2 regions of the Neorhizobium puerariae genome follow, and region 1 is predicted to be linked to the other one. Evidence: riboswitches for the same ligand, from Rfam matches in the RefSeq annotation. Region 1 holds a riboswitch; the other holds the start of a gene.
What was found. Region 1 has a riboswitch for cobalamin ahead of nrdH (glutaredoxin-like protein NrdH). Riboswitches for the same ligand answer to the same signal wherever they lie in the genome.
Positions count from the first base shown of each region.

Region 2: it holds a riboswitch for cobalamin, as region 1 does, so the genes downstream of both, ACFFP0_RS07045 (ABC transporter substrate-binding protein) here and nrdH (glutaredoxin-like protein NrdH) in region 1, are expected to answer to the same signal.

Region 1 is NZ_JBHMAA010000032.1:212,538-215,938, forward strand. Features, by position in the region: gene nrdE (class 1b ribonucleoside-diphosphate reductase subunit alpha) at 1-1,238, opposite strand, end outside; gene nrdI (class Ib ribonucleoside-diphosphate reductase assembly flavoprotein NrdI) at 1,220-1,624, opposite strand; gene nrdH (glutaredoxin-like protein NrdH) at 1,637-1,858, opposite strand; cobalamin riboswitch at 2,101-2,325, opposite strand; partial or broken gene ACFFP0_RS25505 (bifunctional sugar phosphate isomerase/epimerase/4-hydroxyphenylpyruvate dioxygenase family protein) at 2,515-3,401, opposite strand, start outside.
Region 2 is NZ_JBHMAA010000008.1:353,731-357,131, forward strand. Features, by position in the region: gene ACFFP0_RS07040 (FecCD family ABC transporter permease) at 1-443, opposite strand, end outside; gene ACFFP0_RS07045 (ABC transporter substrate-binding protein) at 476-1,477, opposite strand; cobalamin riboswitch at 1,620-1,817, opposite strand; gene ACFFP0_RS07050 (Gfo/Idh/MocA family protein) at 1,981-3,273, opposite strand; gene ACFFP0_RS07055 (ABC transporter ATP-binding protein) at 3,275-3,401, opposite strand, start outside.

The sequences.
Region 1 (3,401 bases):
CCCATATGTTCGTATGACAGGTCGTCGTTAAACGTGCTTGCCTCGCTCACCTGCAGGATCTCCGAGCAGAGATTGCTCATGGTGATGCGCCCCGCAACCGGATTGACCCGGTTCACCGTGTCCTCGAACATGAGGTAGGGATAGCCGCTCTCGAACTGGATCTCGGCGATGATCTGGAAGAACTCGCGCGCCTTGATCTTTCTTTTGCGGATGCGGGCATCCTCGACCATCTCGCGATATTTCTCCGTCACCGAAATCTCGGTGAAGGGCATCCCGTAGACGCGCTCCACGTCATGGGGCGAGAACAGGTACATGTCCTCGTTGTTCCTGGCGAGTTCGAAAGTAATGTCCGGGATGACGACCCCGAGCGAGAGCGTCTTGATCCTGATCTTCTCGTCGGCATTCTCACGTTTCGTATCGAGGAAACGCATGATGTCGGGGTGGTGTGCATGCAGGTAGACCGCGCCCGCCCCTTGCCGTGCGCCGAGCTGGTTGGCGTAGGAGAACGAATCTTCCAGGAGCTTCATGATCGGAATGATGCCGGAGGACTGGTTCTCGATCTGCTTGATCGGCGCACCAGCCTCGCGGATGTTGGTGAGCGACAGCGCAACGCCGCCGCCCCGCTTCGATAGCTGCAGGGCCGAGTTGATCGAGCGGCCGATCGACTCCATGTTGTCCTCGACGCGCAGCAGGAAGCAGGAGACGAGTTCGCCCCGCTGCTTCTTGCCGGCATTGAGAAAAGTCGGGGTCGCCGGCTGGAAGCGGCCGGAAATGATTTCCTCCACGAGACCGCGGGCAAGCTCCTCGTCGCCGCGCGCCAGCGTCAGCGCCACCATGCAGACGCGGTCCTCATAACGCTCCAGATAGCGTTTTCCGTCGAAGGTCTTCAGCGTGTAGCTGGTGTAGTATTTGAAGGCTCCCAGGAAGGTGGGGAAACGGAATTTCCTGGCATAGGCCTGATCGAAGAGATCGCGGACGAAATTGAAGGAATACTGGTCCAGAACCTCCTGCTCGTAATAGCCTTCGGTCACCAGGTAATCGAGCTTTTCCCGAAGGTTATGGAAGAAGACCGTATTCTGGTTGACGTGCTGGAGGAAATATTGACGTGCGGCCAGCCGGTCCTTGTCGAGCTGGATTCGGCCCTGCTCGTCGTAGAGGTTCAGCATGGCGTTCAGCGCGTGGTAATCCAGCGCGGGTTCCGCGGCCTTCGCCGGCCTGTCTAGCGTAAGCGTGTCCAAAATCGTTCCAATCCATGTCTGACGTTAGCGACGTCCTCGACCGTTCCAAGAAGCTCGAAACGATAGAGGAAGGGCACGGCGCACCTGGCGGAGATGATGTCTCCGGCAAGCGCGAAAGCCGCGCCGAAATTGGTGTTGCCCGCTGCGATGACGCCACGAAGCAGATTGCGGTTGCCGGCATCATTCAGGAAATGGATCACCGGTTTCGGCACCGCCCCTTTCGTGCCTCCGCCGCCATAGGTCGGCACGATGAGCACATAAGGCTGCCGTACCGAAGGCGGAATCGCGCTGCCGTCCATCGGCAGGCGCAGCGCCGGCATGTCCAGCCTCTCCACGAAACGCCGCGTGTTCTCCGACCGGCTGGAGAAATAGACGATATCGCCCATGGCTGGGACGTATCAGACGAGACTGCCGATCATGTCGGGCCGGAAGCCGGCCCAGTGCCGCTCTCCCGCCACGACGACCGGGACCTGGCGATATCCGAGCCTCCGGACGAGCTCGTAAGCCGCGGCGTCAGCGGACACGTCGATGACGGTGTAATCGATCCCCTGGCGATCGAGCGCGCGGGTGGTCGCGGTGCACTGGACGCAGGCAGGCTTGCTGTAGACGGTAATGTTCATTGTGTTCCTCGTGTTTCGAAAAAGCATGCAACATCGTTCGGGCATCCGCCGATGCCCGGGCAATGAAACTGGAATGGACGCAGCCGTAACCGGCAGCCGGACGCAGAGCGTCCGTCACGCCTTACGGATCAGTACTGTTCAACATGGACTTCACCCCGAAGTGGCTCTGCGGGGTATTCGGGAAAACGGCGCCCACAGGTTTCATCCCGCAAACCGCCGTTCGCCATCCGGACACCCCGCCCGTGGACGTTCTGCTCGAGGCAGGTCTCCTGGCTCGCGGGTCGTCGCATCCGCCCCTCGCCTTCCCGAAGCCTTCCGGCCCAGTGGCTTTATCGGACGTATGCTCTCCGCCTACAGTTGCGGGGGCAGCTCCGGACTTGCAGCCTTCCTCATGAAGGCCACGCACCGTATTCCCTCTTAGCTCCCCATCCTTACGAATCGGAAGCACCTCGAACACTAGATATAGTAGACGAGGTTAAAATCACGTCAATAGCTATGAAAATCACACATCAAGAGCAGGCAGCAGCGGAAAGCCTCCCGGACGGTGGACGGGCATGGCGAAACGGCCCTCGCGATGGGGCCTCGCTCGTCGGAGGAACGCTATGGATATGGCGTGACATGGCCAGTTGCAGTTCAGGCGACAAACGCGGTTGCCGTCAGATCCTTGGTATGCCGTCCGGTCTCAGGGCTTTCTTGAGCGCCGCGATACGGAAGATCGCGTTGGGGGCGCCATAACCGCGATATCCTCGCCTTTCGACGATCTCGAAGAAGAAGCCTTCTCCGTAGGTCATGCTGTAGAGCTGGAAATATTCGCCGTGTTCGTCGCGATCGTAGAGGATGTTGTCGGCCTTCAGCCGCTCCGTCAGGTCCGGATCGAGGCCGAAGCGCGCCTCCACGTCGCCATAGTAGTTCGGCGATATCTGCAACGGCCGGAAACCGTTCCGGCGGAGCGCCGCCGCCGTCGCAAAGATGTCGTCCGTGTGAAATGCGAGATGCTGGACGCCTGAGCCGAACTTTTCCGCGATGAAGTGCCCGGCCAGCGTCCGACGGTTCGGCGCCGTTGAGCGTGATCCGCAGCGATCCGGAACCATTCTCCACCACCTGGCTGCGCACAACGCCGGCGGGATCGATGATGTCGACCATCGGCGTTTTCCGCATGCCGAAGATCGAGGTATAGAACAGAAGCTAGGTCAGCATCTCGTCATAACCGACGGTCTGGGCGATGTGATCCACATGCAGGAGATGCGCCGGCATCACCGCGGCATCGTCCTCGATGGGCATGAAATCGATCTCGGAAAACCTGCCGAGCTCGCTTTGATCGTCGATGAGATAAACCAGCCCGCCGCCGACGCCACGGATTGCCGGTATCTCCACTTCGCCGGGGCCGACCGGCTGGCTGAACGGCTCGGCGTCCAGCGCCACGGCACGCGCGAGCGCAGCCCGGGCATCATCGACGACCAGCGCCATCGCATAGGCCGAGGTGCCGTGCATGGCAAAGGAGGCATTGGGAACCCCTTCCCCTCGGTGTTGACGAGAAGGCGGA
Region 2 (3,401 bases), on a different contig from region 1:
AGAATCGTGCGGTCCGCCGTCTGGCGGCCGCTGGAAAGCAGCACCACGAAAACGAAGGCCGCCAGCGAACCGGCGAATGCCCCGGCCGACAGCGAGATCGCCCCCGCGCCGAACCCGAGCAGCATGACGCCGACCGCACCCGTCGACGCGCCGGCGGAAATGCCGAGCACATAGGGTTCGGCGAGAGGATTGCGCAGGAGCGACTGGAGGATCGCGCCGGAAAGCGCCAACCCTGCCCCGCAGAAAGCGGCCACCAGGGAGCGCGACAGCCGGTAGTCCCAGATGACCGCTTCCTGGATGCGCGGCAGCGCGATATCCGTCAGGCCGAGGCGGTTGGTCACCGCCCCGATCGTCGTTTCCATCGGAATGGTCATCTCGCCGATCGCCACGCCAGCGGCGATTGCGACGAAGAGGGCGGAGAATACGAGGCAAACGCCCGCGATGCCGGCCGTCCATGCTCCAAAGCGCGATCGTCTCACTTCAGCAATCCGAAGCGCTCAAGGGCGTCCGCGACGATTTCCAGGCCGGTGATCGTCCGGATCGTCGGGTTCATCGCCTGGGCGTCCATCTCGACGATCCGTCCCTTCTCGACGGCGTCCAGCTTGCCGACAACCGGGTCCGTAGCGAGAAACCTCTTCTTCACGGCCGGATCGTCCGCCCCCTGGGTGCGGCGGTCCATGGTGCCGATGACGATGACGGCGGGGTCTCGGGCGGCGATCGTCTCCCAGCCGACCAGCGGCCATTCCTCTTCGGATTCGATGACGTTGCGGGCGCCGAGAACCTTGGTGATGTAACCGGAAGCGCCGTTCTTCCCGGCGACCCAGGCATCGCCCGCGACATCCGCCGACGAGAACCAGTAGACGAGGCCCACATCGTCCGCCCGGTCCGCGACGCGCCTTCTGACGGCCTCTTCACGGGTCTTCAGCTGAGCGATCAGCGCCTCGCCGCGATCCGCGACGTCGAAGATGCGGGAGAGTTCATCGATCTCCTGGTAGAGGAGGTCCATCGTCAGCATCTGCTTGCGGGTGCCGTCCGAGCGCGTGTTATCGGTCACCACGCAGTCGGTCGGGGAGATGTAGCTCGGCACGCCGAGATCGGCGAACTGCCGGCGGGTGCCGACCCGCCCCTGCGGACCGACGGACGTCAGGAATTGCGCGGCGATGAAGTCCGGCTCGCGTGCGACGACCGCTTCGAAATTCGGCGTGTTGTCGGCGATGCGGTGAACCCGGTCGTTTTCCGCCGCAAGCTCGGGCAGGACCGGCGAGACCCAGACGGCGCTGCCGGCCATGCGGTCGGCAAGGCCGAGCATCAGCATGATCTCGGTGCTGTTCTGGCCAAGCCCGACGGCCCGTTGCGGCGCCTTCTCGACGCGGAGTTCGGTGCCGCAGTTTTCAAGCGTCAGCGGATAGCTCGTCGGCGCAGCCAGGGCCGCGAACGGAAGAGTGGCGAAGAGGGCTGCAAGCAAGCCGGGTTTCATGTCCTGTCCTTTCGAAAAATACGGCGATGCCGGGATGAAAGGCAGGACTGTGCAAGGCCGTGCACATGGCTTGCATCAGGATGGCGAGCGACAAGATCGCTGACGTCACAATAGTCTCCCTGCCGGAACACCTCGTCCGGTAATCACTGGTCTCGCCACGGCAGGTCTCCTGACTTGCGGCTCCGGCGCCTTTCATCCCCTTCCCGATCCCGTCGAGATCAGTGGCCTTGATGAAAGGCTCGCCGCTTACAGTTGCGAGGGCAGTCGCGGAATCGGCCCGAAGACCTCACCGCGTTCCCTTTTCATCTGCGAATGCAGAACCGTAGCGCGTCGTTGATACGGAACCTGCGGGAACTTGTCCAGCCGCCGCAGGCATTGCGACCGCACAAATCCCAACCTTGTTCCCGGTCGCGACGGCTCATCGATGAAAGGACGAAACGGGAATGCAGACAGCGGCATCCGCGAACCCGGACGCCTCATTCTCCACAGCTTCGAATGTCGCGTCAGCCCAGCCTGATCCCGTGCCTGGCCAGCATCGCCGGAATGCTGACGACGCCGCGGGTGGCGATCGCCTCGTTCGCGGCTATCCCGGTCAGGATCGACCAGCCGCCGGCGACGTGATCGGAGGCACGCCCGCGCGTTTCCCCGGGCATGCTGTCCGGCGCAAGGATGTAGCCGAGCATGACCGGGTCCGCACCGCCGTGGGCGCCCTTGCCCGTGGCAACGTCGATCTCGCGCGGCTCCTCGCCGGCAAGATGCAGGGTGGTCGACATGCACTCGACGTCCGCCAGCGATCCCTTGCCGCCGAGGATGCCGTGCTTCTCGACATGCCTGTGGCGGAGCGTCCCCCGGGTGCCGTGGAACTCCACCTCCAGCCCCTCCCAGGGAGCATAGGCGGTGAGGGTGTAATTGGCGCTGACGCCGCTGGCGTAGCGGATGTGGACCTGCATCGTATCCTCGATGCCGATCGACGGATCGAAGACGCACCGGTCGCGGAAATAGCCGTCCTCGTCCTCCGCCTCGCGATAGAGACGGCGAATGTTGTCGTCGCTTTCCAGATCCAGCCGATAGTCGCATTTTTCGGCATCCGCGCAGGTCGCGCAGCGCGGGCCGTAATCCGTCAGCCCCATGCCGGCCGCCGTCTCCGGCCGGTAGACGGCCCGCCGTCCCGACGCGAAAACCTCCTCGGGCCGCGTGCCCAGCCACCAGTTCAGCAGATCGAAATGATGGGTCGACTTGTGGACGAGCAGGCCGCCGGAATTGTCCTTCTGCCGGTGCCAGCGGCGGAAATAGTCGGCGCCGTGCACCCGATCGAGATACCAGCGGAAATCGACCGCCACCACGTCCCCGATCATGCCGGAGGCCAGCAGGTCGTAGACCTGCGTGCGGGCCGGAGAATAACGGTAGTTGAAGGTCACCGTGACCCTGCGGCCCGTCCGCGCCTGCGCGTCGGTGATGCGCTTGAGCGTCTCAAGGTCGATGGTCAGCGGCTTTTCGCAGATCACGTCGCTGCCCGCCTCCAGCGCCCGCACGATATAATCGCCATGCAGATGGTCCGGCGTCGAAACGATGACGGCGTCGGGCGCCTGCTCGGCCAGCAGACGGTCGAAGTCCCCGGCGAGATAGGTCGCCACCCCGTTGCCATTGCGCCGCGGCACGGCCTCCGCCGACAAGGCAAGCCGTTTGGGATTGCTGTCGCAGAGCGCCACGAGTTCGTGCCGGTCGGAAAACGGGCCGGTGATCGCATCGCGGAACATCTGGTGCCGGGAGCCGCAGCCCACGATGGCGACTTTCATCTCAGGCGGTCTCCCTCAAGACGACAGGCTCCACCCGCTCGCCGTTTGCATCGAAGAAATGCATGTCGGCAAGATCGATCCCGACCGTAATCCTCTGGCCCTGCCGGGGCCGGTCCATGACGGGGCCG